Regions from separate parts of the Thermobifida alba genome, predicted to be linked through region 1. Evidence: riboswitches for the same ligand, from Rfam matches in the RefSeq annotation. Region 1 holds a riboswitch; each other region holds the start of a gene.

Region 1 (7,355 bases):
GTGCCGCTGCTGCTGCTGGACACCTACCAGGAGGACAACGAACCGGAGCTGCGCGGCGTCACCGACCGCCTCTACGGCGGCGGAAACGAGCAGCGGCTGCGCCAGGAACTGCTGCTGGGCATCGGCGGGCTGCGCGCGGTCCGCACCTACTGCGCCCGCACCGGGCACCCCGAACCCGAGGTCTTCCACATGAACGAGGGGCACGCCGGGTTCCTGGGCCTGGAGCGGCTGCGCGAGTACATCGAGACCGCCGGCCTGGACTTCGACGAGGCGCTGGAAGCCACCCGGGCGGGCACCGTGTTCACCACCCACACCCCCGTGCCCGCCGGCATCGACCGCTTCCCCCGGGAACTGGTGGAACGCCACTTCAGCGGCCCCGTCGCACTCCCCGGCCTGCCGGTGGAACGGGTCATGGCACTGGGCGCCGAGACCTACCCGGGCGGGGACCCCGACGTGTTCAACATGGCCGTGATGGGGATGCGGCTCGCCCAGCGGGTCAACGGGGTCAGCAGGCTGCACGGGGCGGTCAGCCGGGAGATGTTCGGCGGGCTGTGGCCGGGGTTCGACGTCGACGAGGTCCCCATCACCTCGGTCACCAACGGGGTGCACGCCGCCACCTGGGTGGCGGAGGAGGCCCTGGAGACGGCCCGGTCCCTGGTCACCGACCCGGAGGAGTTCGAGACGCCGCAGGGCTGGGAGCGGATCGTCGAGAAGGACGGGGAGGAGCTCTGGCGGATGCGCCGCACCCTGCGGGAGCGGCTGGTCGTCGAGGCCCGGCGGCGGCTGCGCGCCTCCTGGCGGCAGCGCGGGGCCACCGAGGCGGAACTCACCTGGATCGACGAGGCGCTCGACCCGGAGGTGCTCACCGTCGGCTTCGCCCGGCGGGTGCCCTCCTACAAGCGGCTCACCCTGATGCTGCGCGACCCCGAGCGGCTCACCGCGCTGCTGCGCCACCCGGAACGCCCCGTCCAGATCGTCATCGCCGGCAAGGCGCACCCCGCCGACGAGGGCGGCAAGCGGCTCATCCAGGAGATCGTGCGCTTCAGCGACGACCCCCGGGTGCGGGACCGGATCGTCTTCCTGCCCGACTACGACATGGCGCTGGCCGGGGCGCTGGTGCGCGGCTGCGACGTGTGGCTGAACAACCCGCTGCGTCCGCTGGAGGCGTGCGGCACCTCCGGGATGAAGTCCGCGCTCAACGGCGGCCTCAACCTGTCGGTCCGCGACGGCTGGTGGGACGAGTGGTTCGACGGCTCCAACGGCTGGGCGATCCCCACCGCCGACGGGGTGGGCGACCCCGAACGGCGCGACGACATCGAGGCCGCGGCGCTGTACGACCTGTTCGAGGAGCAGGTCGCGCCGCTGTTCTACGACCGCGACGAGGCGGGGCTGCCCAGGCGGTGGCTGGAGATGGTCAAGCACACCCTGGTCTCGCTGGGACCCAAGGTGCTGGCCACCCGCATGGTCCGCGAGTACGTGGAACGGCTCTACCAGCCCGCGGCGCTCTCCGCGCGGCGGCTCGCCGCCGACGGGCAGCGCGGCGCCCGGGAACTGGCCGCCTGGAAGCGGAAGGTGCGCCGGGCCTGGCCGGGGGTGCGCATCGAGCACGTCGAGGTGTCCGGCAAGGGGGAGCCGCCGCAGCTGGGCGGGGAACTGGTGGTGCGCGCCACCCTGGTGCTGGGGGACGTCGACCCCGACGACCTGTGCGTGGAGGTGGCGTTGGGCCGCGTCGACGAGTCCGACGAACTGGTGGACCCCTCCTACACCGAACTGGCGCCGCTGGAGACCCAGGACGTCGCGCGGCCGCTGGTCCGCTTCACCGGGACGGTCCCGCTGGACCGTGCGGGCGCCTGCGGCTACACGGTCCGGGTGCGCCCCCGGCACCCGCTGCTGACCCACCCGGCCGAGACGGGGCTGGCCGTGGTGCCCGAGCCCGCCACGGGAATCGGCGGACTGGTGCTGCGCTGACGGGGAGGACCGCGGCCGTGTCCGGGGCGGCAGCCGGGACGCGGCCCGCCCGGGCACGTGGCCGGCCCCGGTACGGCGGAGGCCACTGGTCCCGGTTGCTCCCCCGTGGCCATAATGGGGGAGCACAACGAACGACAGGGGAGCGCCTCAGCGCTGAGAGTGCGGCACAGCCGCAGACCCTTACACACCTGATCTGGGTAATGCCAGCGAAGGAAGTCGTGGGAACCGCCGCCGGTGGCGTGCGCCCGCGCGCCGGTTCCTCCGGCGGGCGCCGGCTCACCGGTGTGCGCTCTTGGCCGCAGAGCCCTCCGTGATACGCGAAGGGATCACGACCATGACCAGCCCCGCCGCCCCCCGGCCCGGGCACGACCGCACCACCCCGCTGCACTGGCGCACCGTGGACATCGTGGTGTCCGCCGTCATCGGTGTCGCCGTCGGCCTCGTCTTCTGGCTGTGGAGCGCCCTGTGGAGCGCCACCACCGGACTGTTCGCCTTCTTCCCTCCGGCCCAGGCCGTCCTCTACGGCATGTGGCTGGTCCCCGGAGTCCTCGGCGGACTCGTCATCCGCAAACCCGGCGCCGCCCTGCTGACCTCGCTCGCGGCCGCCTCCCTGGAGATGCTGCTGGGCACCGGCTGGGGAGTGTCCGTCCTCGTCTCCGGAGCCCTGCAGGGACTGCTGAGCGAGCTGACCTTCCTCGCCTTCCGCTACCGCCACTGGGGCATGGGCGTGGCCGTGCTGGCGGGAGTCGCCGGGGGCATCTCCCCCGCCATCCGGGACAACCTCACCTCCCACATCACCTGGCCGCTGTCCCACCAGGTCACCTACGGGGTGATCGTGCTGATCAGCGCGGGAGTCATCGCGGGGGCGGGGTCGCGGCTGCTCACCACGCGCCTGGCCGCGGCCGGGGCGCTGGCCCCCTTCCCCTCGGCGCGGGGGTAGTCCGATGCGCACCGCGAACCACGACGGCGCCGGCGCGCGCGTCGAACTGTCCGGCTGGGGATGGCGGCACGCCGGACGCGCCGAGTACGCGCTGCGCGGCGTCGACCTGGTGATCGAGCCGGGCGAACGCGTGCTGCTGCTGGGCTCCTCCGGAGCGGGCAAGAGCACCCTGCTGCACGCGCTCGCCGGACTCACCGGACCCGACGGCGCCCTCACCGGGGAGGAGGAGGGGCGGCTGCTGGTCGACGGGCAACCGGCGAACCGGCGGCGCGGCGCGGTCGGCCTGGTCGCGCAGGACCCGGAGAGCCAACTGGTGATGGCCCGCGCCGGGGACGACGTCGCCTTCGGGCTGGAGAACCTCGGCGTGCCCCGCGAGCGGATCTGGGCCCGGGTGGACGAGGCGCTCGCCCGCGTCGGCTTCCCCCACGGGCGGAACCACCCCACGGCGGCGCTGTCCGGAGGGGAGAAGCAGCGCCTGGTCATCGCCGGGGTGCTCGCCATGCGCCCCCGCCTGCTGCTGCTGGACGAACCCACCGCCAACCTCGACCCGGCGGGCGCGCGGCTGGTCCGCGGCGTCCTCGCCCGCCTGCTCGCCGACACCGGGGCCACCCTGGTGCTCGTCGAACACCGCGTCGCCGACGTGGTGGACCTGGTGGACCGGGTCGTGGTGGTGGAACCGAGAGGCGGGGTGGTCGCCGACGGGGCGCCCCGCACCGTGTTCGCCGACCACGGCCGCGCCCTGGCCGAGCGGGGCGTGTGGGTGCCCGGCGTCGACCCCGCCCCCCGGACGGGGCGCGCCCCCGGCGGTCCCGCCCTCGTCGAGGCCGTGGGCTGCGCCCTGCGCACCCCGGCCCCCCTGGGACGGCGGAGGCGGGCCGCGACCGTGCTGCGCGACGTGGACGTCACGGTCGCGGCGGGCAGCGCCACCGCGCTCACCGGGGCCAACGGCGCGGGCAAGTCCACCCTGCTGACGGCGCTGGCCGGGCTGGCGAAACCGGCCGCGGGGCAGGTGCTGCCGCGCGGCCCGCTCGCCGACGCCGACCCGCGCCCGCTGGTCAGGTGGCCGGCGCGGCGCCTCGCCCGGCACGTCGGCACGGTGTTCCAGCACGCCGAGGACCAGTTCGTCACCGCCACCGTGCGCGACGAACTGCGGTTCGCGCCGCTGCGCGCGGGAGCGGACGAGGCCGAGGCCGCCGCGCGGGCGGACGAGCTGCTGGACCGGATGCGGCTGGCCCACCTCGCCGACAAGCACCCCTACACCCTGTCCGGCGGGGAGAAGCGGCGGCTGTCGGTGGCCACCGCGCTCAGCTCCGGCCCCCGGCACGCCCCCGACGTGCTGGTGCTCGACGAACCCACGTTCGGGCAGGACACCCGCACCTGGGTGGAACTCGTGGAACTGCTGGACGGACTGCGCGCCCAGGGCCGGGCGATCGTGCTGGCCACCCACGACCCGCTGCTGCTGCGCCACCTCGCCGACGTCGAACTGCGGGTCGCCGACGGCGCGGTCACCGAGGTCCTGCGCACCGGAACGGAGAACACACGGTGAACTCCGCACCCCTGACCGAGACCGGTCCGCCCTCCGGGCGGAGCCGGCCGGGCGGCGTCCGGTCCTGGCTGCTCGGCGTCAACCCGGCGGCCAAGCTGATCACGGCGGTCGTCCTCTCACTCGGCCTGATCCCCGCGGTGGACCCGGTGACCGGCGGAGTGGTGCTGGCCGTCACGGCCGCGGTGGTGCCGTTCAGCGGCATCGGCCGGTCCACCCTGCTGGTCCTGAGCGTTCCGTTCCTGCTCATGGGCGTCTCCACCGGAGTGGTCAACCTGCTCTACGGCCAGGAGGGCGCCTGGGGCGCGTTCGGCGCGGCGGTCCGCCTGCTGGCCATCGCGCTGCCCGGGCTGCTGGCCGCGGCCAGCAGCGACCCCACCGACCTGGCCGACGCCCTGGTGCAGCGGCTCAGGGTGCCGGAGCGGCCCGCGATGGGCGTGCTCGCCGCGCTGCGTCTGGCGCCGCTGCTGGCCGACCAGTGGCGCACCGTCACCCTGGCCCGCCGGGCCCGCGGCCTGGAAGCCGGACGCAACCCGCTGGCCGCGCTCTCGATCTTCCTGGGCAAGCTGTTCGCGCTGCTGGTCCGCGCCATTCGCACCGGCACACTGCTGGCGACGGCGATGGACGCCCGCGCGTTCGGCACCGGTCCGCGGTCGCACGCCCGGGTCAGCCGCTGGCGGACCGCCGACACCCTGCTCGTCGTCGCCGGCCCGCTGCTGCTCGGAGCCGCCTACGCGGTCTCGGCCCACCTGGGCACGCTGCGTCTGCTGTTCGGCTGAGCAGGGAGGGGACGCCCCCGGGGTCACCGGACCGGGGGCGTCCCCTCCCCGCGATTCTGTCCACGGGGCCGGACCCCGCGAAGCGGCCGCACCCGCCGGTGACCGTTTCGGGGGACAGACCGGGCCAACCGTTGGCGTTCCCCCGTCGGGGTGGGGCGCTGCCCTGACCGCGGAACCGCAGGTGATAGGGAGAAGGGCAGAAACGGCAGGGACCGAAGAACCGAGAGAGAGGAGCGACACATGGGGGAGTTCGTACGGGTGGAGACCGACACCGAGCACCCGGCGGTCGCCGTCATCAGACTCGACCGGCCCAAGATGAACGCGCTCAACAGCCAGGTCCAGCGGGAGATCGCCGAGGCCGCCGCCCAGGTCGGCGCGGACCCGAAGGTGGCCGCAGCGGTCATCTACGGGGGTGAGCGGGTGTTCGCCGCCGGAGCCGACATCAAGGAGATGGCGGACATGGACTACGCCGCCATGTCCGCGCACTCCCGCACGCTGCAGGACTGCTTCACCGCCGTGGCCCGCATCCCCAAGCCCGTCATCGCCGCGATCACCGGGTACGCCCTCGGCGGCGGCTGCGAACTGGCGCTGTGCGCCGACTTCCGAATCGCCGCGGACAACGCCAAGCTCGGCCAGCCCGAGATCCAGCTCGGCATCATCCCCGGCGCCGGCGGCACCCAGCGGCTGCCCCGGCTCATCGGCCCGGCGAAGGCCAAGGACCTGATCTACACGGGGCGGCACGTCGACGCCGCGGAGGCGCTGCGGATCGGCCTGGTGGACGAGGTGGTGCCCGCCGAGGAGGTGTACCGCACGGCGGTGGCCCGGGCGGCCCGCTACGCGGGCGGTCCGGCGGTCGCGCTGCGCGCCGCCAAGCAGGCCATCGACGCCGGACTGGAGGTGGACCTGGACACCGGCCTGGAGATCGAGCGGCTGCAGTTCTCCGCGCTGTTCGCCACCGAGGACCAGAAGACCGGCATGCGCAGCTTCATGGAGCAGGGCCCCGGCAAGGCCGAGTTCTCCGGGAGGTGAGCCATGTGGCAGCTGACCGACCACGCCGCCGCTGACCGGCCCGACCTGCTGGCCGATCCGGTCGCCGCCGCGATCGCCGCGTGGAAGCACACCACCCCGGTGGAGCGGCTCCGGGTCGCCGCCATCGACCCGGAACTGGCCGACACCGCGAACTTCTGCGAAGCCTACGGGGTGCCCCTGGAGGCGTCGGCCAACTGCGTCGTCATCGCCGCCCGGCGCGGCGGGGAGGCCCGGCTGGCCGCCTGCGTGGTGCTCGCCACCACCCGCGCCGACGTCAACGGGGTGGTCCGCCGCAGGCTGGAGGCGCGCAAGGCCAGCTTCGCCCCCCGGGAGGAGGCGGTGCGCCAGACCGGCATGGAGTACGGCGGCATCACCCCGGTGGGCCTGCCGGAGGAGTGGCCGATCCTGGTCGACGCCGCCGTGGTCGCCCAGCCCTTCGTGGTGGTCGGCAGCGGGCTGCGCCGCTCCAAGCTCGTCCTGCCGGGCACGGCCCTGGCCGAACTGCCGGGCGCGGAGGTCGTCGACGGCCTGGCCCGACCGGCCTGACGGGAGGGGCGGACGCCCCGCCCCTCCCCTCACCCAGGATGAGAATCCCCCTACCGCACGTACCGGCCGCAGGCCAGGGGCGGGGAGGCCGGAACGGGACGGTCGGACGGCGGGATCGGGCGGAACCCCGTCCCGGGTTTTTCCGTCATACTCATGGAGTCAACTCCACCGGACGGGTGAGGCCGCACGAACGCACCCTTTGCGGCTGTACGCGATCCGGCTAGCGTGAGAGACCGCGGTGGTACCGCGCCGTCAGTCCGGTGTCACCGAGAAGATGTGTCGTCGGGCCTGTGCGGTCACGGCTCCCGAGCAGTCGGGCATTACCGCACGAGTCCGGGGGATCCCGGCCGATAGGCTGCACCAAGCGGTGTTCGAGGGGATGAGATCACTATGGCAATGGCGGCAGGTTTCCCCGACGGTGAGGAGCTGCCGGAGTACATCGGCCCGTACAAGATCCGTCGGCGCATCGGCCACGGCGGCATGGGTGTCGTGTATCAAGCCGTAGACCCCCAGGACCGGCTGGTCGCGGTCAAGGTGCTGCGTGCGGAGG
Region 2 (7,355 bases), 980 kb from region 1:
GATTCTGGCCCAGCGGACCGGCCCGGGTAGCACGTCGTGCACTGCTCTCTCCACTGTCTCGTGTCCCGCTCAGCGCCGACCGGGGCCGGGTGCCCCCGGCCGGGGGCCCGCTCCGGGAATCCGCCGCGGCAACTGTCCTTCCGGGGGGTGGTGGACGGACTGCTCGACCGGAGGAGCCGCCTCGGAAGAGGTCGGCCGGGGCCGTGCCCGCCACTGCTCCTGCTCGTCCTGGAACTGCTGGTAGGAATCGTCGAGGTCGTCGAACTCGACCAGCACGCCCCTGCTGGTGACAGTGGCCCGGGTCGCGCGTTTGAGGTGCTTGCCCGCGACCTTGCCCGCCGCGACGGTGCGTTGCCGGTCCCGGTCGGTGGCCGCGTCCAGAATGACACGGGAATGGTCGCGCAGTCCGTCCGTGATCCGTTCGACCAGATCGGGTTGCCGCTCGTGGTCGGACACGGCTGGCAACCGGAAGGGCTCGCCGGTCGAGGAGAAGGGGGAGACAGGCATCCAGAAGTCCGGTTTCACACGCTGAGTCGCCGTTGTTGTCGGTCCACTGAATCCAGGCGGTGAACAGCGGCAACAGAGCCGGTCACCGTGATTCCCCTCCACCCTAAGCCACCGGGGAACGGTGTTTTTCGCGCGGTACCGATCTGTAACCTGGGCTGTCCGATAACGGTCCCCTCGCCGTGCATTCCCCATGAGGAATCTCATAGGATCGGCTCCCAGTCACCTCTTGTCACCTGTTGTGCCTTTGATCCGGTGCCCTGGCACGTTGACTCCCCGGAGTCCCACACCCCTCGTGGAAGCCCCCATGTCCGACGACGCCCCCACGCCTGCCGCCTCCTCCACGGACTCCCCGCCACCGCGCCGCCGCAGCAGACGGCGGGTGGTGGTGTGGACCTCCCTGTGCCTGGCCGCAGCCCTGATCGCCTGCCTCGGCACGGCCTACGTCTACTACCGGTCGCTCCGCGCCAACATGGTCCACCACGACCTGACCGCCCTCCTGCCCGAGGAAGAGCGTCCGCCGAAGATCGGTGACGCCGTCAACATCCTCTTCATCGGCTCCGACGGCCGGGAGGGGGGCAACGCCGCCTACGGCGGCCGGGACTTCGTCGGCGAGCGCTCCGACTCCCTGCTGCTGGCGCACATCTCCCCCGACAACGGGGTCATCGTCGTCAGCTTCCCCCGCGACTCGCTGGTGAACCTGCCCGACTGCGACCCGTACGGGGAGACCGAGGGAACCTACGGCTACTACGGCATGATCAACGCGGCGCTGTTCCACGGCGGACCGCCGTGCGTGGTCAAGACGATCGAGTCGCTCACCCAGATCCGCGTCGACCACTTCGTGCACCTGAGCTTCGTGGGCTTCCGGGAGATGGTGGACTCGATCGGCGGGGTGGAGATGTGCATCCCCGAACCCATGCACGACCAGCGCGCCAAACTCGACCTGGAGGCGGGCACCCAGGTGCTGGACGGTGAGCAGGCGCTCGCTTTCGTCCGGGCCCGCTACGAGATCGGCGACGGCGGCGACCTGGGCCGCATCGACCGCCAGCAGATGTTCCTCGGCGCGTTGGCCTCCCAGGTGCTCAGCAGCAGGGTGCTGGCCAACCCCGTCAAGCTGAACGCGCTGCTCGACTCGGTCACCCGGTACACCGCGACCGACGCGGAACTGACCCTGGACACCATGCTGTCGATCGGGTTCACCCTGTCCGACGTCGAACCGCGGAACATCACCTTCTACACGGTGCCGTCCTGGCCCGCCCCCTGGGACCCGAACCGGGTGGTCTGGAACGAGGAGAAGGCCGCGCGCCTGTTCCACGCGATCAACGAGGACGAACCGGTGGACGACGCGCTGCTGGAGACCGGGCGGCCGCAGGCCGAGCCGAGCCCGTCGGCCGACCTCACCCCGTCCTACCCGGCCGAGCCCTCCACCGACCCCTCGGTCCACCACGAACCGGTCCCGTCCGCGACTCCCCACGACGCGATCGAGGGACGCGACGCGACCGCCAACCCGTGTGTCAACGGTCTGGGCCTGGGCACGGAGACCACCGGAACGCAGGGGTGGTGACGCCGCCGGCCGGCCGTCGGGGAAGCGGGGAGGAAAGGAAACGGCGGGGACGGCCGGGTCCGCGCTCCCGGCCGTCCCCGCGAGGGGCGCTCAACGGCTGTGGAGTCTGCCCGGTACAGCCGAAGTGAGGAGTTCTTTCGCGCCCGCCCCGTCGGGGGCTTTCTTGACGGCGGTCGAGGACCGCACTCTCGACCGCCACCATCAGTCAACCCCAGACCGAGGGGGCGCGGCATCGGCACAAAGACCGCATACGGCCGGGGCTTTGGTCCCAACGGTCCAGGTGAGCACGGTGTTTTCCCCGCAGCGGCTCCCCTTCTGAGCCGTGGTCGTGCTACGGTCACTGACCACAGCGAGCAACACTTTGAGTAAGCAAAGAACTACTCAAAGTGTTCACATGTCGGCGGCACACCCGGAGGACACCATGACGTGGAGGAGACGGACGGAGCGCACACCGCGCTTCCGCGGTCTCGGTCGCGCCCTCTGGTCCCTCCCGGTGCGCCGCGCCGTGGCCCTCGGCTGGTTCACCCTGGTCGCCTGGGTGCTCGGCGCGACGGCCCCGGCGTTCGCCGACACGCTCGACACCCTCACCGAGGTCGCCCTGGTCCCGGAACGGGCCGGGGCGCAGCAGCCTGTCGAGATCGCCGACCTGACCGGAACCGTGCAGGACGTGCTCACCCCGGACGACTCCGCCGCGCCGGCGCCGCCGGTCGACCTCCCCCGGGCCGTCGGCCTCGGCCCGCTGCTCGACCCGGTCGCGGCGGACCCGTCCCCGGCGACGCCGACCGGCCCCCGGTCCGGCTCCCCCGAGACCGGCCGCGCCCCCGCCGAAGCACCCGGCACCCCGGACACCTCTCCCCGGCGCTCCCCAGAGTCCGGAGAGGCCGGATCCGGCGCCGCCCCCGCAGCAAGCCCCGTCCTCGACCCCACCGCGTCCGAACCGGACGCCACCGCCGCGCCCCCGGCCGACCCCGGAACGGAACCGTCCGCGACCGCGGCGTCCGCTCCGCCCCAGCCCGCACAGGCCCAGCAGCAGGGCCCCTCGTTCCCCGGGGCGCTCGTCGGCTACCTCCCCCGCCCGCCCGCCGCGCCCCGCCGCGACGCACTCACCGCCACGGTCGGCCCGACCGCCGCGTTTCCGACCCGACAGCACGCGGCCGACCCCTCCTTCTCCCCCGACTAGCCGCTCCGGTTCCGGGCCCGCGACCGCGCACCGCCCCGGCGGCCGACCGTCTCCGACCACCGGCGACGCGTCCTTCCCGCCCGACCGGCCCGCGGCCCCAGCCCGCTCTGGAAGCTGTCCTGAACTCCGCGCACCCGACCGCCGCGGGGCTCAGGTCAGCTGAACGGCCCGTCGAACCGCTCGGCTGACGTGTCGGCACGCCGGAGTCGCACCCCACACCCGCCGACTCCCGTCCCGGCCGCACATCTCGTGTTCCTTCCCCGAACACCGACTCAGTGAGGAGAACCCATGTTCGACACCATCCGCGCCACCGTGAAGACCGTCGTCCTCTCCCTGGGCGCCGCAGGGCTGGTCGCCCTGGGCGGCGGCGTCGCCTTCGCCGCCGTGCCGACCGCCGAGAACCTCACCGGACCGCTCGGCGGGCTCGGCATCAGCCTGCCCGGTGAGGCAGCGCCCGCGGACTCGCTGCCGGGCGACCTGGTCGACGACCGGATCGTCCCGATGAGGGCCCCCGTCACCGAGGGCGAGGAGAAGCCGACCGTCTCCGGTGACCTGACCGTGCTGCCCGAGGGCAAGGACACCGCGCAGGTGCTGCTCGACGAGATCGAACGCCGGTCCGCGGTCCACCAGGAGAGGGCCGGGTCGCTGCTCGGCGGCGCCGCGCCCGACGTCGTGCCGCAGCGTGACGCCGCCGACCCCGCCGAGACGCTGGGCCTGTCCACCGAGGGCCTGCTCGGCAAGGGGCTGCTGGGCGAGGGCCTGTCGCTGTAGCCCGCCGCACCGGCGGCCGGTCCGCGCGGACCGGCCGCCGGTGCCCGGGTCAGGAACCGTTCGGCGGAGTCCAGTCCTCCAGGGACCACGCCATCTCCCAGAACCGGACCTCGTGGTGGCAGCTGGCCACGAACGCCCGCTCCATCCGCTCCCGTTCGGCGGGCCCCGCCTCGGCGGCCGCCCGGTCCAGCAGCGAACGCGTCCAGGCGAGCTTGTCCGTCTCGTACCGTCCCGCGTAGAAGTCCCACCAGCCGTGGAAGGGGTGGTCGGCGGCCAGCGGCGCCTCCTCGGTGAACCGCGCCGCGGCCCAGAGGTAGGTCCACGGGCACGGCAGCAGCGCGGCCAGCAGCACACCGAGGGTGTCGCGGCCCGCCGCCATCATGTGGTCGACGTACGCCTGCGCGCTGGGCGCCAGGTGGTCGACCTGCGCTTCCTCGTAGGAGACGCCCGCGTACTCGCACAGCGCCTCGTGCGCGTGGCTCTCCGCGCCGAGGATCACCGAAGCGCCGTCGTGGAAGAACCGCATCCACTCCCGGTCCGGGGAGAGCGCCAGCCCCAGGCCGTAGCAGCGGACGTAGGCGGTCAGGTACTGGTGGTCCTGACCGACGTAGTGCAGCACCTGTTCCCTGGCGAGGCTGCCCTCGCGCAGGCCCTTGAGGAAGGGATGCTGGTAGAAGGCCTCGAACAGGTCCGCGTGCCGACGCCCAAGGTCGGCGGTGAAACCGGTCTCACCGGCGGCAACAGGAAGCACGCCCACCGTTCCTCCGCTCGTGCTAACGAGATCAGGTTCAACGGGTTCGGGCCCCGGCCCGTCTCAGTCCCGCATGGGACACCCCGCGTGGTTACGCCAGTCACTCTAGCCCTCACCGCGGGGAGGGGGAACGGAGGGTCTCGCGGAGGAGGAGAGACAGAGGTCAGGGCCTCCGGGGAATGCGGCGCCCGGTGACGATGTCGGTCATGATGCGGATGAAGTGCGAGCGGGGCCCCGGCGCCCAGGAACGCAGCGGCAGCGCCTCCAGCACCGCCCGCTCCTCGGGGTCGTCGACCGCGTGGCCGATCCCGACCACCATCACCGACCAGCCGGTGCGCGTCGCCACGTCGTAGTCGTCCACCTCGAACGCGACCACCGTGTCCCGAGTGGCCTGCGCGAGTTTGGACTCCGGCGAGGTGCGGACGACGATGTCCGTCCCCAGCATGGTGAAGTTGACGGGTTGGACCGCGGGAAGCGCCTGGTCAGTGAAGACGATACGGCCGATCGGAGCCTCGGCCAGCAGCCGCAGGCACTCCTCCCGGGTGAGCACTTCCAACCCGGCCGTGTCGGTGGCGGCCGCGCCACGCCCATCCACGTTCATGCGCCCTCCTCCTGAACGTCTCGGCCCTCCCGGAGGGAGTCAGATCTGGTTCTTCGCCCGCAACTGCGCGACGAGCACCGCCGCCTGGGTACGGCGTTTCAGGTCGAGCTTCCCCAGCAGGCTGGAGACGTAGTTCTTCACGGTCTTCTCCGCCAGGAAGAGCCGCTCCCCGATCTGCCGGTTGGTCAGCCCCTCCCCGATCAGGTCGAGGATCTGCCGTTCCTGCGGGGTGAGCGCGGCCAGCGGGTCGGGCCTGCCGCCGTTCTGCCGCAGCCGGTCCAGCATGCGCCCGGTGCTGCGCGGGTCGAGCAGCGAACCGCCCGCCGCGACCGTACGCACCGCCCCCACCAGATCGGAGCCGTGGATCTGCTTGAGCACGTATCCGGAGGCGCCCGCCATGACCGCCTCGAAGAGCGCGTCGTCGTCGGCGAAGGAGGTCAGCATCAGGCAGGCGATCTCGGGGTGGGCGGACCTGACCTCCCGGCACACCTCGACCCCGGAACCGTCGGGCAGCCGCACGTCGAGCACCGCCACGTCCGGTTTCACCGCGGAGATGCGGCTGAGCGCCTGCTCCGCGGTACCGGCCTCGCCGACCACCGTCAGGTCGTCCTCGTCCTCAAGGAGCGAGGCGACCCCCCGGCGCACCACCTCGTGGTCGTCGACCAGAAACACCCTGATCGGGTCAGGCGTGTCCGCCCGCGGCATGCTGCCTCCCTGGTTTCCTCGTCTCTCTTCGACCGTAACGGCCGAGCCCCGGGGAGGCCGCGCCGAACGGCTCGATTAGTCCCGCCAAAGGTCCCGAACCGGGGCGCCGCCGCGGTCCGGTCCGGGTGGGGCCCGCGGGACCGGCGGGGTCCCGGAGAAAAATCTGCCGTGTGGGGAATCCTCGGAGGCCCCCGTCCGTTGCACAAGGCGTGGGTCGGTGCGGTAGCAAGTGTCCCCCGGGCTCCAACCACAGCCTTCGCGGAATACCGCGCCCGCACACCACCTCGGTGGTGGCCGCGGGCGGTCTCCGGAGCCGCGTTGCGCAATCCGCCGTGAGGCGACCGCCGTACCGGCCCACACCGTCAACCCCCGGCGGGTCCCTCCGGGACCGCGGAGCAGAGCCTCCGGTCGGGGAATGACCCCCACGACGGCCCTGTTGTACAGTGGGGCGTGGGTCGGTGCGGTAGCAAGTGTCCCCCGGGCTCCAACCACAGCCTTCGCGGAATACCGCGCCCGCACACCACTCCGGTGGTGGCCGCGGGCGGTCTCCGGAGCCGCGTTGCGCAATCCGCCGTGAGGCGACCGCCGTACCGCTCCACAGACGTCGAAGGCCCCGCCGGGTTCCGCCCGGCGGGGCCTTCTCCGTTCCGGCGCCCCGCGGCCGGCTCAGAACCCGGCGATGCCGACGTACTTGGTCTCCAGGTACTCGTCGATGCCGACACTGCCGCCCTCGCGGCCCAGCCCGGACTGCTTGACCCCGCCGAACGGGGCCGCCGGGTTGGACACGATGCCCTGGTTGAGGCCGACCATGCCGGTCTCCAACCCCTCCGACATGCGCAGCGCACGCCCCAGATCCCGCGTGAACACGTAGCTGACCAGACCGAACTCGGTGTTGTTGGCTTCGGCGAGCGCTTCCTGTTCGGTGTCGAAGGGAATGACCGGCGCCACCGGGCCGAAGATCTCGGTGCGGGACACCTCGCTGTCCTTGGGCACGTCGGTGAGGACGGTGGGCCGGTAGAAGTAGCCGGCGCCCTCGCCGGGCTCCCCGCCGAGCAGCACCCGCGCCCCCCGGTGCACCGCGTCGTCGACCAGGTCCTGCACCTTGCCGCGGGCCCGGTCGTCGATGAGCGGCCCCACGTCCACCCCGGCCTCGGTGCCGCGGCCCATCCGCAGCGCGGCCATGCGTCCGGTGAGCCGCTCCGCGAACTCCCCGACCACCCCGGACTGCACGTAGATGCGGTTGGCGGCGGTGCACGCCTCCCCGATGTTGCGCATCTTC
Region 3 (7,355 bases), 2.1 Mb from region 1:
GCCCGCGCGGAGGGGGCGCCGGCGAGGCTGGCGCTGGACACGGTGACCTCGCGGTAGTGCTGGATGAGCAGGTCGTTGACGGCCTGCCAGGAGCGTTCCCGCACACTGGGGCGGGCCGCGGCGGCCAGCCGCGCCCGCAGTTCCGGGTTGTGCACGAGCCGTCCGGCGGCCACGCGCAGCTCCCGCACCGAGTCGGGGGCGTACAGCAGGCCGTTCTCGCCGTCGCGGACCAGGTCGAGCGGCCCCCCGGCGGCCGGGGCCGCCACGGGTACGCCCGAGGACAGCGCCTCCTGCACCGCCTGGCAGAAGGTCTCGTCGGCACCGGTGTGCACGAACACGTCCAGGCTGGCGTAGATCCGGGACAGGCGCTCCCCGGTGAGCTGGCCGGTGAACACCGCGTCGGGCAGCAGGCGCCGCAGTCGGGCCCGGTCGGGGCCGTCGCCGACCACCACCAGCCGCACCCCCCGCAGTTTCTGCACGTGGGCGAGCAGGTCGACGCGTTTGTCGCGGGCGAGCCGCCCCACGTAGCCGACGATGACCCGGCCGTCGGGGGCGAGGCGCCGCCGCAGTTCCTCGTCGCGGTGCGCGGGGTTGAAGCGGTCGCCGTCCACACCGCGCGGCCACCGGCTCAGCCGGGGGAACCCCTGGTCGGAGAGCATCCGCAGGGTCGGGGTGGAGGGGACCAGGGTGCGGTCCACGGCGGAGTGGAGGCGGCGCAGGTGGGGCCAGAGGACGCGGGAGGCGGGGATGCCGTAGCGCCGGGCGAACCCGACCAGGTCGGTCTGGAAGACCGCGACGGTCGGCAGCGCCCACCGGCGGGCCGCCTCGACAGCGGCGTGCCCCAGCAGTACGGGCGAGGCCAGGTGCACCACGTCGGGGGCGAAGGCGCGCAGCGCCGCCGTCATCAGCCGCCGCGCGGGCAGTCCGGCGGAGAAGGAGCGGTAGCCGGGCAGCGACACGGCGGGCAGGCGGACCACGGGGAATCCCGCGTAGCGAGCGGGGCCGCGGCCGGGGGCGATGACCACGGCCTGGTGTCCGGTGGCGGCGAGGTGTTCGGCGACCCGGCAGACCGAGTTGGTGACGCCGTTGACCTGGGGGAGGAACGATTCGGTGACGATGGCCACCCGGAGCGGCTCGGCACCGGTCGGGGGAGCGGAGGGCATCGGCTTCTCCTCGACGGGGAGGGGCGGCGGCCTACTCCTTCGACGCTAGGCGGCGCGGGTGAACCGGGTGCGCGCACCGGGTGAACGCCCGGTGGAGGCGGGGGACCCCGCCGTCCCGTCCCGCCGGTTCCGCGCCCCCCGCGGCCGGGGGCGCGGTAGCGTGCGACCGGCGGTGCGCGCGGGGTGCGCCGCGAGGAGCGAAGGAGGAGCGGGTGACACTCGTCGAGTGGGCGCGGCTGGTCGGCGCCGAACTCGGACTGCCGGAGGAACTCGACCGCGGGGACGTGGACCTCATCCTGGACCTGGCGCGGGACGCGGCGCACTCGGTGGCCCGCCCGGCCGCTCCGCTCACCGCCTACCTGCTGGGGATCGCGGTGGGCCGGGGCGCCGACCCGCAGGAGGCGGCGCGTGCGCTGAGTCGGCTGGCTCAAACCTTTTCGGAGGGAACAAAGGAATAAAGAATTCGTCATCGCCTCATGACACAATGGCGGAAAACGGGACGATGGGTGACCGAAGCGATACAGTGACGCAAAGTCAAATGGTCGCTCAAGATCCCACGTTCTCCGCGATTGATCAGCACGTGCGGCCATCTTGGGTGATAGGGGTGTTGCGGGAAAAACGGTGACCCTTTAGGGGCGGGTGAGAACGATGGAAGAAGAAGAGAAGTCGATTCTCTTCGTGGTGAACGACGTCATCTGGGGACCGTACGTCCTGATCCCGCTCCTGCTGGGGACGGGCATCTTCCTGACCATCCGGCTCGGCGGCCTGCAGTTCCGGGTGCTGGGGCACGCGCTGTGGCTGGCCCTGGTCCGCCGCAAGGAGCAGCGCGGCGAGGGCGACATCTCCCACTACCAGGCGCTCAGCACCGCGCTGGCCGCCACGGTCGGCGTCGGCAACATCACCGGCGCGGCGCTGGCGATCGGCCTGGGCGGCCCCGGCGCACTGTTCTGGATGTGGGTGACCGGCCTGCTGGGCATGGCCACCAAGTACAGCGAGGCGCTGCTGGGCGTGAAGTACCGCCGCAGGGACGCCCGGGGCGAGCAGAGCGGCGGCCCGATGTTCTACCTGCGCCACGGGGTCGGCGGCGGGTTCGGCCTGGTGCTGGGCTTCCTGTTCGCCCTGTTCGGCGCGGTGGCGGCGTTCGGTATCGGCAACATGACGCAGGCCAACACCGTGTCGGCGCAGCTGGAGAGCGTCTGGTCGGTGCCCACCTGGGCCACCGGGGCCGCGATGGTCGTCGTCGTGGGCGCGGTCGTGCTGGGCGGCATCAAGAGCATCGGCCGGTTCGCCGCCGGAGTGGTGCCGGTCATGATCGTCGCCTACGTGCTCATCGCGGTGACTGTGCTCGTCGTCCACGTCGCGGACCTTCCCGCGGCGCTGGCCCTGGTCTTCCGGGACGCCTTCACCGGCGAGGCGGCCGCGGGCGGCCTGCTCGGCTCGGCGCTGCTGTACGCGATCCAGCAGGGGGTGGCGCGCGGCATCTTCTCCAACGAGTCCGGTCTGGGCACCGGAGGCATCGCGGCGGCCGCCGCCAAGACCAACCAGCCGGTGCGCCAGGCGATGGTGTCGATGACGCAGACCTTCATCGACACCATCATCGTGGTGACCATGACCTGCATGGTCATCATCGTCACGGGGGCGTGGCGGCAGGCCGGGAGCGAGGACGGCTCGCTGATGACCTCGCTGGGCATGGCCGAAGGGCTGGGGCGGATCTCCCCGGCGCTGGAGCCGCTGGGCCAGTACACCGTGGCGATCGCGGTGGTGTTCTTCGCCTTCACCACGCTGGTGGGCTGGTGCTACTACGGCGAGCGCTGCATGGACTACCTGGTCGGGCGGGCCGCGGTGGTGCCGTTCCGCATCGTGTTCACCCTGGTGGTGTTCGTCGGCGCGACCACCGAGCTGAGCACGGTCTGGAAGTTCAGCGACATCGCCAACGGCCTGATGGCGCTGCCCAACCTGCTGGGCCTGCTGCTGCTGTCGCCGATCGTGGTGGCGGAGACCAAGCGGTACTTCGCCAACCCGAACTGGCGGGACCCCGACCTGGTGGACGTGTCGGGTCCCGGCGTGCCGGGGCCCCGCAGGGCGGACCCGGACGTGTCGGAGCCTCCCGAGGTCAGCCCCCGGGGATGAGCCGGTCGGCCCGGGGAGGGGATGCCCTTCCCGGGCCGCGGCTCTCGCGGGTCCGGTGCGGGACGCGCCGACGGAGGCGCGGCCCCGCTCAGCGGGACCGCGGAGCCTGCCTCCCCCACCAGGCGTGGAAGTGGTGCACGGGGCCCTTGCCCTTGCCGATCTCCAGTTCGTCGGCGTGGCGCAGCGCCTCGGTGAGGTAGTCCTTGGCCTCGCGCACCGCCTGCGACCAGGTGGGGCGCTGCGGGCGCAGGGCGGCGATCGCGGAGGAGAGGGTGCAGCCGGTGCCGTGCGTGTTGGTGGTGTCCACCCGTTCGGCGGTGAGCGTCTCGGCTTCGCCGTCGGCCGACAGCAGCAGGTCGGTGCTGGTCGGCCCGGACAGGTGGCCGCCCTTGAGCAGCACCCGGCGCGGGCCGAGCGCCAGCAGCCGTTCGGCCTGGCCGCGCATGTCCGCAGGGTCGGTGGCCTCGGCCTCGCCCAGCAGGTCGGCGGCCTCCGGCAGGTTGGGGGTGATCAGGTCGGCGCGCGGCAGCAGTTCGGTGCGCAGCGCCTCCACCGCCTCGGCGGCCAGCAGGCGGTCGCCGCTCTTGGCGACCATCACCGGGTCGAGGACCACGTTGGGCAGCTGGTAGGCGTCGATGGCGGCGGCCACTACCTCGATGACCTCGGTGTTGGAGAGCATGCCGATCTTGACGGCGTCCACCCGCACGTCGGTCAGCAGGGTGTCCAGCTGGCTGCGTACGAACGCCGCCGGGACGTCGTGCACCTCGCTGACCCCGGTGGTGGTCTGCGCGACCAGCGCGGTCACCACGGTCGTGCCGTAGCCGCCGAGTGCAGAGAAGGCCTTCAGATCGGCCTGGATGCCCGCCCCGCCGCTGGGATCGGTGCCCGCGATGGACAGGATGGTGGGAATCATGGGGACGTCCCTCCGCTAGTACGACCTAGATCAGGTTCGGCGGGTGTCATCTCAGCCGGCGAGGGGGCCGGCACCCCGCGTCCACTGCGAAGGCTAGCAACACGGCGCCGCCCCCCTGCCCGGAGCGGGCAGGGGGGGCGGCGCGGCGGTGCGGGGACGGGTCAGCCGACGACCTCGTCGTTCTCCTGGGGTCGGCGGGCGGGAGCGGCGGGGGCGGGGGCCTCCTGGGCCGCCGCGCGGGCCTTCAGCCGGTGCTCGACCAGCATGATGCCGATGACGGCGGCCGCACCGACCACGGCCAGCACCACGCACAGCACGAGGTTGCCCTGGTCGGGGGCGAGCAGGGTGCGGTCCTCGTCCTGCCAGGGCCACAGGGAGCGCAGCGATCCGGCCATCAGCCCGGTCATCACCACCAGGGTGAGGTGGTGGAAGCGGTCCAGCAGCCACTGGAGCAGTTTGACGAACAGGGCCAGGCCGATGGTCGCGCCCAGGGCGAAGGTGGCGATGTAGCCGAGGTCGCGGTCGTTGAGCGCGTTCATCGTCACGGTGTACAGGCCGAGGGTGAGCAGGATGAACGAGCCGGACATGCCGGGCAGCACCAGCGCGCAGATCGCGACGGAGGCCGCGACCATGACGACGAGGGGAGTGGGTTCCACCTGGGTGGGCGGCAGGCCGGTGAGCAGGAACGAGGCCACGGCCATCACGAGGGCGAGCAGGTAGTCGCCGATCCGCCAGCGCCGCCCCGAGCCGCTGTAGGGCACCCACAGGGAGGCCAGCACCAGGCCGAAGAACAGGGCGTAGGACTCGGACGGGTGGTCCTCGACCAGCGGGGCGATGACGCGGGCGGCGATCAGCACGGCCAGCACCATGCCCGCCAGCACGACCAGGACGACTCCCCAGTCGGCGCGGCCGAACTCCTCGCGGGCGCGGGCGGTCCCCCTGCCCCGGACGAGGTCGGTGGCGAGCAGCCTGACGCCGCTGACCACGTGGCCGGCGGAGTTGATGAGGGTCTCGTAGACGCCGGTGATCAGCGCGATGGTGCCGCCGCTGATGCCGGGGACGACTTCGGCGGTTCCGATGAGGGCGCCGCGCACGCCGTTGAGCAGATGGGTGCCGATTGACTTCGCCATGTCCTACTTCTCGTCGTGGAAAAGGGAAGGCGGTCCCGTCCCGTCGTGGTCGGAACGGGGCGGGAGGCCGATGCCCGGAGGAAAACGCGTGGGAGCTGCCCGGGCGGTGTGCTCGCGCAGCGGACCGGAGCGGCCGGGCAGACAGGCACCCAGTGTAAGGGGAGCGGATTCGGCGCGGCGACAGGACGGTGAGGCGCGTTCGCCGGGCCCCGGCCGCCGCACGCGGTCCGGCCCCGCGCGCCGGGCGGAGGCGGCGGGCGGGGCCGGACGGGGACGGTCAGCGGCTGAGTGCGGGGGCCGGTTCGCGGGCCACGCGGGAGGCCCAGCGGTAGTCCTGCTTGCCCACGGCGGTCCGCTTGACCTCGTCCACGACGCGGATGGTGCGCGGCACCTTGAAGCCGGCCAGCCGCTGCCGGCAGTGGTCGCGCAGTTCCTTGTCGCTGGGCCGCCGCGGGCCGGTCAGGGCGATCACGGCGCTGACCCGCTGGCCGAGCCGTTCGTCGGGGGCGGCGACCACGATGGCGTCGGCGACGGCCGGGTGCGCCTTGAGGACCGCCTCGACCTCCTCGGGGTAGACCTTCTCCCCGCCGGTGTTGATCACCGTGGAGCCGCGGCCCAGCAGTTCGATGGTGCCGTCCGCCGCGATGGTCCCGTAGTCCCCGGACAGCGCCCAGCGGCGGCCGTCGGCGTCCACGGGGAAGGTCCGCGCGGTCTTCTCCGGGTCGTTGTAGTAGCCCAGCGGGATGCGTCCGGTGCGGGCGATCCGGCCGATCTGGTCGGAGCCGGGCGGCAGCGGCCGCAGCCGGTCGTCGAGCACGGCCACGCTGGGGCTCATGGCGAAGCGCCGCGTCTTCCCGCTGAGGCGGGCGGCGGCCGATCCGCACACGCCGGTCTCGCTGCCGCCGTAGTTGTCGTTGATGGTGATGGTCGGCTTCCAGGCGCGCCACAGTTGGCGCGCGGTGGGGGTGAGGGGGGTGCCGCCGGAGCTGACGGTGGTCAGGCTCCGACATCGGCCGGGGCTGCGCAGCAGCTCCTGGGCGAGGGGGCGGGCCATGGCGTCGCCGACGCACTGCACGATGTGCACGCCCTCGCGGTCGGCGAGGTCCACGATGCGGGTGGGGGAGAAGACCCGGTCGGTGCTGAGCACCACGGTGCTGCCCCGGAACAGCATGCTCAGCGCGTTCCACTGGCCCGCGGCGTGCATCACCGGGCCCAGCACGAGCATGCGCAGCGGGGTGGCACGCGCGGCCCGTTCGGCGACGGTCGCCGCGTCGGCGGCGCGCGGGGTGCCGGGGCGGCGCTGCTCCAGGGCGACGTGGAAGATGTCCTCCTGCCGCCACATGACGCCCCTGGGGTAGCCGGTGGTGCCGCCGGTGTAGAGCAGGTACAGGTCGTCGCCCCCGGTGGCGGGCAGCGGTGTGGCGGAGTGCGCGGCGGCGGCGAGCGCGGCCTCGTAGTCGACGCCGTCGGTGCGGTCGGGGGCGTCGTCGTCGATGAGCAGGACGTGGCGCAGCAGCGGCAGTTCGTGGCGGACGCGGGCGACGGTGGCGGCGAGGGAGCGTTCGGCGATGAGGGCGACCGCGTCGGCGTTGTCGAGCAGGTAGCGCAGTTCGGCGGCGACGTAGCGGTAGTTGACGTTGACGGGGACGGCTCCGGCGCGCCAGGTCCCGAAGGCCGCTTCCAGCCACTCGGCGCGGTTGAAGCAGAGGACGGCCACGTGTTCGCCGGGCCGGATGCCCGCGTCGAGCAGGTGGCGGGCGACGAGGGTGGCGCGGGCGTCGAGGGCGGCGAAGGTCAGGCGGCGTGCCCCCGCGACGACGGCGAGCCGCTGGGGTACCGCCGCGGCGACGGCGGCCAGCAGGCCGGACAAGGAGAGGTCGCTGGCACCGGAGGAACCGGTTGCTCCCAGAACTCGCATTTCGGTCATTTTTCGCCCCTGTCGCTGTTGTGCCCGTGGGCGGGTGTGAGGATCGATCTTGCAGTTATGACCTGAGTCACATCCCTTCGGGGTCGGCTATC
Region 4 (7,355 bases), 650 kb from region 1:
CATCGGGAGAAGAGAACGATTGTCTGAGCGACGGCTGCCACCAGGGCAGTATGTGCCGAGCGGATGGCCCGCGGTGCACTACGGCCCGGTGCCGCGGTTCCGCCCGCACCGCTGGGACCTGCAGGTCTACGGCGCCACGGCGGACGCGAAGCGGTACCGGTGGGACTGGGCCGGGTTCCGGGAGCTGCCGTGTGTCGACGTGGTCGCCGACTTCCACTGTGTGACCAGGTTCACGATCACCGACGTCCGGTGGCGGGGGGTGGCCGCGTCCACCCTGGCGGAGCTCGCCCCGCCGGCTGAGGACGCGACCCACGTCATGGTCTGGGCCGAGTACGGCTACAGCGCCAATCTGCGCATGGACGACTTCCTCCGCCCCGACGTACTGCTGGCCACGCACCGTGACGGCGAACCGCTGGCCCCCCAGCACGGCCATCCGGTGCGTCTGGTCGTGCCGCACCTGTACGGCTGGAAGAGCGTGAAGTGGGTGCGCGCCATCGAGTACATGACCGCCGACCGGCGCGGGTTCTGGGAGGAGCGCGGCTACCACAACCGCGCCGACCCGTGGTCCGAGCAGCGCTACTCCTACCAGGAGGATCCCGGGGACGGGCCCCCGCTGGACTGAGCGGGAAGCGCTCAGTCCAGCGGGAACCAGGACCGGTCGCCGCCCCGGCCGGGGCCGTCCCGGTCACCGCCCCGACCGGGGCCCTCCCGGTCGCCGCCCCGGCCGAAGGGGGAGGTCCAGATCTCGATCGTGGCCCCCTTCGGCGCCTCCTCCTTGGGGTTGTAGTCGCCGACCCGGTCGCCGATGACCTGGTGCACCGTGACGCTGAAGCCCAACTCCTCCAGCTCCTTGCGGGCCTTGTCGACCTTCCAGCCGCGGATGTCGGGAACCTCCACCAGCTCCGGGCCGGAGGAGACGGTGAGCGTCACGGTCTGCCCGGCGCCCACGGTGGTCTCCGCCTCGGGGTCCTGCGCGACGACCTGGCCCTCGGGCACCTCGTCGTGGTGCTCCTCGACGACCTCCACCTGCAGGTCGCTGGCCTCCAGCAGGCTCCTGGCGTCGTCCACGTTGCGGCCCACCACGTCGGGCACGGGGAACCCGGCGCTGATGGTCAGCGTCACGCTCTCCTCGCGGTCGGCCCGCTCCCCCGGGGCGGGCTTGGAGGTGATGACCGTCCCCGGCGGGTTGTCGTAGGAGGTGATCTCGTCCTCCACGATGTCGGTCAGGCCCACCTCCTCCAGGGCGTCGCGGGCCGCGGCCACCGAGGCGCCTTCGACGTCGGGCATCTCCACGTACTGCGGCCCCGCCGACAGGATGAGGGTGACGAGCGTGCCCGGCAGCAGCCTGTCCCCGGCCGCGGGGTCGGTTCCGGCGACCGTGCCCGGGGGAGCCTCGTCGCTGTAGGCCGGCTCCTCGGCGGTCTGCACCCTGAAGCCCAGCAGCCGCAGGTCGTGGCGGGCCGCGTCGCTCTCCTGGCCGACCAGGTCGGGAACGGTCTCGTAGCGGCCGTCGACCATCCACCAGCCGAACCCGACGGCCAGCACCAGCAGCAGCGCCCCGACGACCAGCAGCGGGGTGCGCAGGCTCGGCCGGGCCGGCCTCCCGTCCTCCTCGTCCTCGTCGTCGTACTCCACCGGGGGGATGTCGACGGCCTGCAGCGTCTGCGTGTCGCCGTCGGAGTCCCCGGCGGAGGCGGGCGGCGCGGCGGGCACCGCCTCCACCACGGCGGTGGCCGCCGGGGCGGACTGCTGCTGCAGGGCCTTCTCGGTGGCGAACACCGCGGCGAGGAACTGGCCCGCGTCGGCCAGCCGGTAGGCGGGGTCGCGTTCGGTGGCGCGCACCACCAGCGAGTCGACCTCCGGGGGAATGCCCGGCACCACCCGCGAGGGGCGCGGCACGTCCTCGTTGACGTGCTGGTAGGCCACCGCGATCGGGGAGTCGCCGGTGTGCGGCTGACGGCCGGTGAGCAGCTCGTACAGCATGATCCCGCAGGCGTAGACGTCACTGCGGGCGTCGGCGGTGCTGTGCGTGATCTGCTCGGGAGCCAGGTAGGCGGCGGTGCCCATGAGCGTGCCGGTCTTGGTCAGCCCCTGCTGGCTGGCCTCCACCGCCCGGGCCAGCCCGAAGTCGGCCACCTTGATCTGACCGTCCCGGGTGATCAGGACGTTCTCGGGCTTCATGTCCCGGTGCACCATGCCCGCCTGGTGGGCGGCGCCCAGACCGGCCAGCACCGGCACCATGACCCGCAGCGCCTCGGCGGGGGAGAACCGGGACCGCGCCTTCAGCGACGCGCGCAGGGTCTGCCCCGGCACGTACTCCATCGCCAGGTACACGTGGCCCTGGTCGCTGCCCTGGTCGTAGACCTGGACCACGTTGGGGTGGGAGAGCTTGGCGACCGCCAGCGCCTCGTTGATGAACCGCTGGACGAACTGCGGGTCCCGCGCCAGGCTCGCGTGCATCACCTTCAACGCGACGCGTCGGTCCAGTCGCAGATCGTGAGCGACGAAGACAGTCGCCATACCGCCGTTGGCGATCCTCGATTCGACCCGGTACCGACCGGCGAGGGTCGTTCCCACTAGCGCGTCCGCAGCCGTCATGTCCACGAGGGGCAGTTTACGGTGGATCGCGGAATCCGACGGTGTCGAGACGGTTTCTTCCTGGTCGCGGACCGGCCGGGCGGGGCCGGGGACCTCCCCCCGGCCCCGCCCGGCCGGGTCAGGACTCGCGGGCCGGGGAGGAGGCGTGCGCGTAGCGCCGGACCGGGATGCGTCCGGCCAGCCGCGCCCGCCGCCCGGCCGTCACCGCCTCGCGCATGGCGTGCGCCATCAGCACCGGGTCCTGCGCCCGGGTGACCGCGGTGGCCAGCAGCACCGCGTCGCAGCCCAGTTCCATGGCCAGCGCCGCGTCGCTGGCGGTGCCGATGCCCGCGTCCAGGATGACGGGGACCCGGGCCTCCTCGACGATCAGTTCGATGTTGTGCGGGTTGCGGATCCCCATGCCCGAGCCGATCGGCGCGCCCAGCGGCATCACCGCGGCGCAGCCCACCTGCTCCAGCCGGCGGGCCAGCACGGGGTCGTCGTTGGTGTAGGCGAGCACGGTGAAGCCGTCGTCCACCAGCCGTTCGGCGGCGTCCAGCGTCTCCACCGGGTCGGGGAGCAGGGTGCGCTCGTCGGCGACCACCTCCAGCTTCACCCAGTCGGTCTCCAGCGCCTCGCGGCCCAGGCGGGCGGTGCGCAGCGCGTCGACGGCGGTGAAGCAGCCCGCGGTGTTGGGCAGCGGGCTGATGGCGTTCTCCCGCAGCACGTCCCAGACCGACCCCTCGGCGTTCGGGTCGACCCGGCGCATCGCCACGGTGGTCAACTCGGTGCCGGAGGCGCGCAGCGCCTCCGACAGCACCCGCAGCGACGGCGCGCCGCCGGTGCCCATGATGAGCCGGGAACCGAACGACCGCCCGGCGATCACCAGCGGGTCGTCGGCGGTGCCGGTGTCGGAGCGGGGGTTCCCGGTCAGGGTGTCGGTCAAGTCAGCCCCCCTGGACGGCGGTGAGCACGTCCACCCGGTCGTCGGGGGACACGACGGTGCGCACCCAGTCGGTCCTGGGCACCACCTCGTCGTTGAGCGCCACCGCCACGCCGGACTCCGCTCTGGTCAGGGAGCGCACCACGTCGGCGACGGTGGTGTCCGGAGCAAGCTGGCGCGTCTCGCCGTTGATGATCGCGTTCACGGTCATTCGATCCCTTCCGATGATGAGGGGGTGGGGAGGGGGCGGTCCGCCGCGAGGTGGCTCGCGTACTCGGGCAGCCGCCCGGTGCTCAGGGCCTCGGCCATGACGTCCCCGGTCGCCGGGGTGAACAGCACCCCGTGCCGGAAGTGTCCGACGGCCAGGTGCAGTCCGCGCAGGCGGGTGGGCCCCAGCAGGGGTTCGTTGTCGGGGGAGCCGGGGCGCAGGCCCACGCAGGTCTCGTGGATCGCCAGTTCGGTGATCCCGGGAAGCAGTTCGCGGGCGTCGCGCAGGAGCTCCCAGACCCCTCCGACGGTCAGCCGGGTGTCGAAGCCCATCTCCTCCTGGGTCGCGCCCAGGACCACCTCGCTGTCGGTGCGCGGCACCAGGTACACGGGAAAGCCCCGGACCAGGCCGCGCACCGTGCGGGTCACGATCGGCTCGACCCCCGTGGGGACGCGCAGCCGCAGCAGCTGTCCCTTGACCGGGCGCAGCGGGGGGACCACCCCGTCGGGCAGTCCGTCGATCAGGGAGGTCCACACGCCCGCGGCGAGCACCACCTGGCCCGCCTCCACGACGTCGCCGCGGTCCAGGACCACGCCGCGCACGGAGTCGCCCTCGACCACCACCCGGACGACGCGGTCGGGCACGAACACCACGCCGCGCGCGGCGGCGGCCGACCGCAGCGCCGAGGCGAGGCGGCGCGGGTCCACCGAGTGGTCGTCGGGGGCCAGGAAGCCGCCGCGCACCGAGGGGGCCAGCATCGGCTCCAGGCGGCGGCACTCGCGTGAGGTGAGCCGTTCGGTCCGGATGCCGAGATCGGCCCGCAGCTTCTCCAGTTCGGAGAGGACGGCCAGGTCGTCGGGGTCGAAGGCCACCTGCAGGGTGCCCTTGGTGCGGTAACCGGGGTCCACACCGGTGTCCTCGGCGAGGTCGGCGACGAAGTCGGGATAGCGGCTGAGGGAGCGCAGCCCGAAGCGCATCAGCGACTCCTCGCCGAACACCGCCTCCGTCGCGGGGGTCAGCATGCCTGCGGCCACCCCGGACGCGGCGCCCGACTCATCCGCGGCGACCACGGTCACCCGCATGCCGAGGCGGGCCGCGCGCCACGCGGTGACCAGGCCGATCAGTCCACCCCCGACGACGAGTACGTCGGGGAACGAGCGCAGGTCCACGGCGCTCCACTCCCTTCGCCGGTATGACCCGGATCAGGTTCTGCGGTCGGAAGCCGCCAGCCTCCCTCTCAGCCGGTTCCGTCCGGCTCCCGCGGGTTTCGCTTTCGTTCGCATTCTAGGTCGCCCAGGTGGTACGGGGGTAAAGGCCCGATGTGTACGCCTACAGCGATCACGGCCGGAGAGGGGAGGTGCCCGGGCGCCGGATGTGCGAGATTGGAACCGTGACACCGATCGACCGCGACATCGATGCGCTCGTGGGCGAGTGGCTCACCCTCCGGGAAGCCGCCGCCGCGCTCAACGTCAGCCCCAACCGGGTCAGGCAGATGATCCGCGACCACAGACTCCTGGGCGTCACCCGCGCGGGAGAGGTCTCGGTCCCGGCCGCGTTCATCGTCGACGGCACCACCCCCAAGGGCCTGCGGGGCGCGCTCACCCTGCTGGCCGACAGCGGCTTCACCCCGGAGGAGGCGCTGCGCTGGATGTTCACCGCCGACGACAGCCTGCCGGGCACCCCCATCGAGGCGATCCGCGCCAACCGCGGCACCGAGGTGCACCGCCGCGCCCAGGCGATGCTGCTCTGAGGCCCGGCCCGGCCCGGCGGTCCGGCGGCGGCTAGGGTGGGGGGCGTGGACGAGACCCTGCGCAAGCGGCTTGAGGCCGCCCGGCTGTACCTGTGCACCGACGCCCGTGCCGACCGCGGCGACCTCGCCGAGTTCCTCGACGCGGCGCTGGCCGGGGGCGTCGACATCGTGCAGCTGCGCGACAAGACCCTGGAGGCGCGCGAGGAGCTCGCCGCGCTGGAGACGGTGCGCGAGGCCTGCGAGCGCCACGGGGCGCTGCTGGCGGTCAACGACCGCGCCGACATCGCCCACGCCGTCGGGGCCGACGTGCTCCACCTGGGCCAGCGCGACCTGCCCGTGCCGTACGCCCGCGCGATCCTCGGCGACCGTCCGCTGATCGGCCGCTCCACCAGCACGGCGGAGCTGTCCGCGGCGGCCGACCGCGAGGAGGGCGTCGACTACTTCTGCATCGGCCCGGCGTGGGCCACGCCCACCAAGCCGGGCCGTCCCGCCGCGGGCCTCGGCGAGGTGGCGCGGGTCGCCGCGCTCGGCCCCGCCCGGCCCTGGTTCGCCATCGGCGGCATCGACCTGGACAACCTCGACGAGGTGCTGGCGGCCGGGGCCCGCCGGGTCGTGGTGGTGCGCGCCATCACCCGGGCCGAGGACCCGCGGGCGGCGGCGGCGGAGTTCCGGCGCCGCCTGGCCGAGGCCGCGGCGGACTGAGCGCCCGGGCGACGCGGCCGCGCGCGGCGGCCGGACCGGTCGGACCCCGCTCCCGCGGCCCGCACCGGCGCGGGGCTTCGGGTGCCGCCTCCTCCGCGCGGAGGAGGCCGTCCGGTCACGGCGCCGTCGCCGCTTTGCCGGAGTCGCCGAACAGCGGCGCGTGCGACAGCGCGCTGGGGTTCTTGCGCAGGTAGCCCTCCAGGGACCGGGCCGGGTGGCCGGTCAGCCTCGGGACGGTCGTGCTGACGGTGTCCAGCTCCCCGGCGGCGACGGCCGCGCACGCGCCCACCCGCTCGGCCACCTCCCGCGCGCTCAGGCCCCGGGAGTTCAGGAAGTCGACCGCCTCCTCGGGGGTCTGCGGGACGTAGACGACGGTGCGCCCGGTGAGCGTGGACAGGCGGGTGGCGGTCCACCCCAGCGACACCGCCTCCGGGCCGGTCACGGCGTAGACCCGGTTCACGTGCCCCTCGGGGGCGCGCAGCACGGCGGCGGCCACGTCGGCGACGTCGTCCCGCGACACCCAGGCCACCCGGCCGTCCCCGGCCGGGCCGCGGATCGTGCCGTCCTCGCCGATCCACCCCGGCAGCAGGTCCAGGTACAGGCTGGGCCGCAGGAAGGTGTAGGCCGCCCCGGTGGAGCGGATGTACGCTTCGGCGGCGTGGTGCTCACGGCCCAGCACGCACGTCGCCGCGGCGCCCGCGTTGAGGAACGACAGGTAGACGATGTGGCGCACGCCCTCGGCGAGGGCCGCGTCCACCACGGCGCGGTGCAGCGCCTCCCGTTCGCGCGCGTCGTCGGCGGCGACCAGGAACAGCACGTCCGAGCCCCGGACGGCGCGTCCGAAGGCGGCGGGGTCCTCGTAGGCGGCCAGGGCCGCGCTCGACTTCGGCAGTTCGGGGGCGCGGTTGAGGTCACGGACGACCAGCCGTTGCGCGAGACCCAGCCGTGCCAGCCGGGCGGCCACTCTGCCGCCGACGGCGCCGGTCGCTCCGGTCGTCGCGATGATACGTTCCGCTGTCAGATCCTCACCCATGTTCCTTATCTTCGGCAAACAGCCCCGCGCGTGCACTGACCGGCGCGCCGGGGTTCGGCGGGAGGGCCGAAGGCGCGGGGCGGCCGCGCACCGGCGTCCGCGGGCGGGACGGGGCCCGACACGCCCTATGATCGCGCCATGC

What was found. Region 1 has a riboswitch for thiamine pyrophosphate ahead of FOF52_RS20975 (ECF transporter S component). Riboswitches for the same ligand answer to the same signal wherever they lie in the genome.
Region 2: another riboswitch for thiamine pyrophosphate. It lies ahead of tenA (thiaminase II); the one in region 1 lies ahead of FOF52_RS20975 (ECF transporter S component).
Region 3: another riboswitch for thiamine pyrophosphate. It lies ahead of thiD (bifunctional hydroxymethylpyrimidine kinase/phosphomethylpyrimidine kinase); the one in region 1 lies ahead of FOF52_RS20975 (ECF transporter S component).
Region 4: another riboswitch for thiamine pyrophosphate. It lies ahead of thiO (glycine oxidase ThiO); the one in region 1 lies ahead of FOF52_RS20975 (ECF transporter S component).

The regions. Positions count from the first base shown of each region.
Region 1 is NZ_CP051627.1:4,684,194-4,691,548, forward strand. It holds gene glgP (alpha-glucan family phosphorylase) at 1-1,968, shown strand, start outside; TPP riboswitch at 2,095-2,200, shown strand; gene FOF52_RS20975 (ECF transporter S component) at 2,303-2,908, shown strand; gene FOF52_RS20980 (ABC transporter ATP-binding protein) at 2,913-4,454, shown strand; gene FOF52_RS20985 (energy-coupling factor transporter transmembrane component T family protein) at 4,451-5,230, shown strand; gene FOF52_RS20990 (enoyl-CoA hydratase/isomerase family protein) at 5,471-6,259, shown strand; gene FOF52_RS20995 (YbaK/EbsC family protein) at 6,263-6,805, shown strand; gene FOF52_RS21000 (serine/threonine-protein kinase) at 7,196-7,355, shown strand, end outside.
Region 2 is NZ_CP051627.1:3,706,215-3,713,569, forward strand. It holds gene FOF52_RS16405 (hypothetical protein) at 1-42, opposite strand, end outside; gene FOF52_RS16410 (hypothetical protein) at 70-456, opposite strand; gene FOF52_RS16415 (LCP family protein) at 812-2,068, shown strand; gene FOF52_RS16420 (hypothetical protein) at 2,562-3,248, shown strand; gene FOF52_RS16425 (hypothetical protein) at 3,537-4,019, shown strand; gene tenA (thiaminase II) at 4,069-4,770, opposite strand; TPP riboswitch at 4,761-4,866, opposite strand; gene FOF52_RS16435 (pyridoxamine 5'-phosphate oxidase family protein) at 4,934-5,371, opposite strand; gene FOF52_RS16440 (response regulator) at 5,411-6,076, opposite strand; gene FOF52_RS16445 (NAD-dependent succinate-semialdehyde dehydrogenase) at 6,743-7,355, opposite strand, start outside.
Region 3 is NZ_CP051627.1:2,573,326-2,580,680, reverse strand. It holds gene FOF52_RS11415 (glycosyltransferase family 4 protein) at 1-1,163, opposite strand, end outside; gene FOF52_RS11410 (DUF6457 domain-containing protein) at 1,376-1,621, shown strand; gene FOF52_RS11405 (alanine/glycine:cation symporter family protein) at 1,812-3,293, shown strand; gene thiD (bifunctional hydroxymethylpyrimidine kinase/phosphomethylpyrimidine kinase) at 3,382-4,206, opposite strand; TPP riboswitch at 4,197-4,294, opposite strand; gene FOF52_RS11395 (DUF368 domain-containing protein) at 4,368-5,336, opposite strand; gene FOF52_RS11390 (acyl-CoA synthetase) at 5,614-7,254, opposite strand.
Region 4 is NZ_CP051627.1:435,352-442,706, forward strand. It holds gene FOF52_RS01960 (sulfite oxidase-like oxidoreductase) at 20-622, shown strand; gene pknB (Stk1 family PASTA domain-containing Ser/Thr kinase) at 634-2,604, opposite strand; gene FOF52_RS01970 (thiazole synthase) at 2,717-3,523, opposite strand; gene thiS (sulfur carrier protein ThiS) at 3,525-3,725, opposite strand; gene thiO (glycine oxidase ThiO) at 3,728-4,897, opposite strand; TPP riboswitch at 4,890-5,000, opposite strand; gene FOF52_RS01985 (Rv2175c family DNA-binding protein) at 5,119-5,478, shown strand; gene thiE (thiamine phosphate synthase) at 5,524-6,180, shown strand; gene FOF52_RS01995 (SDR family oxidoreductase) at 6,296-7,213, opposite strand; gene FOF52_RS02000 (YbaK/EbsC family protein) at 7,352-7,355, shown strand, end outside.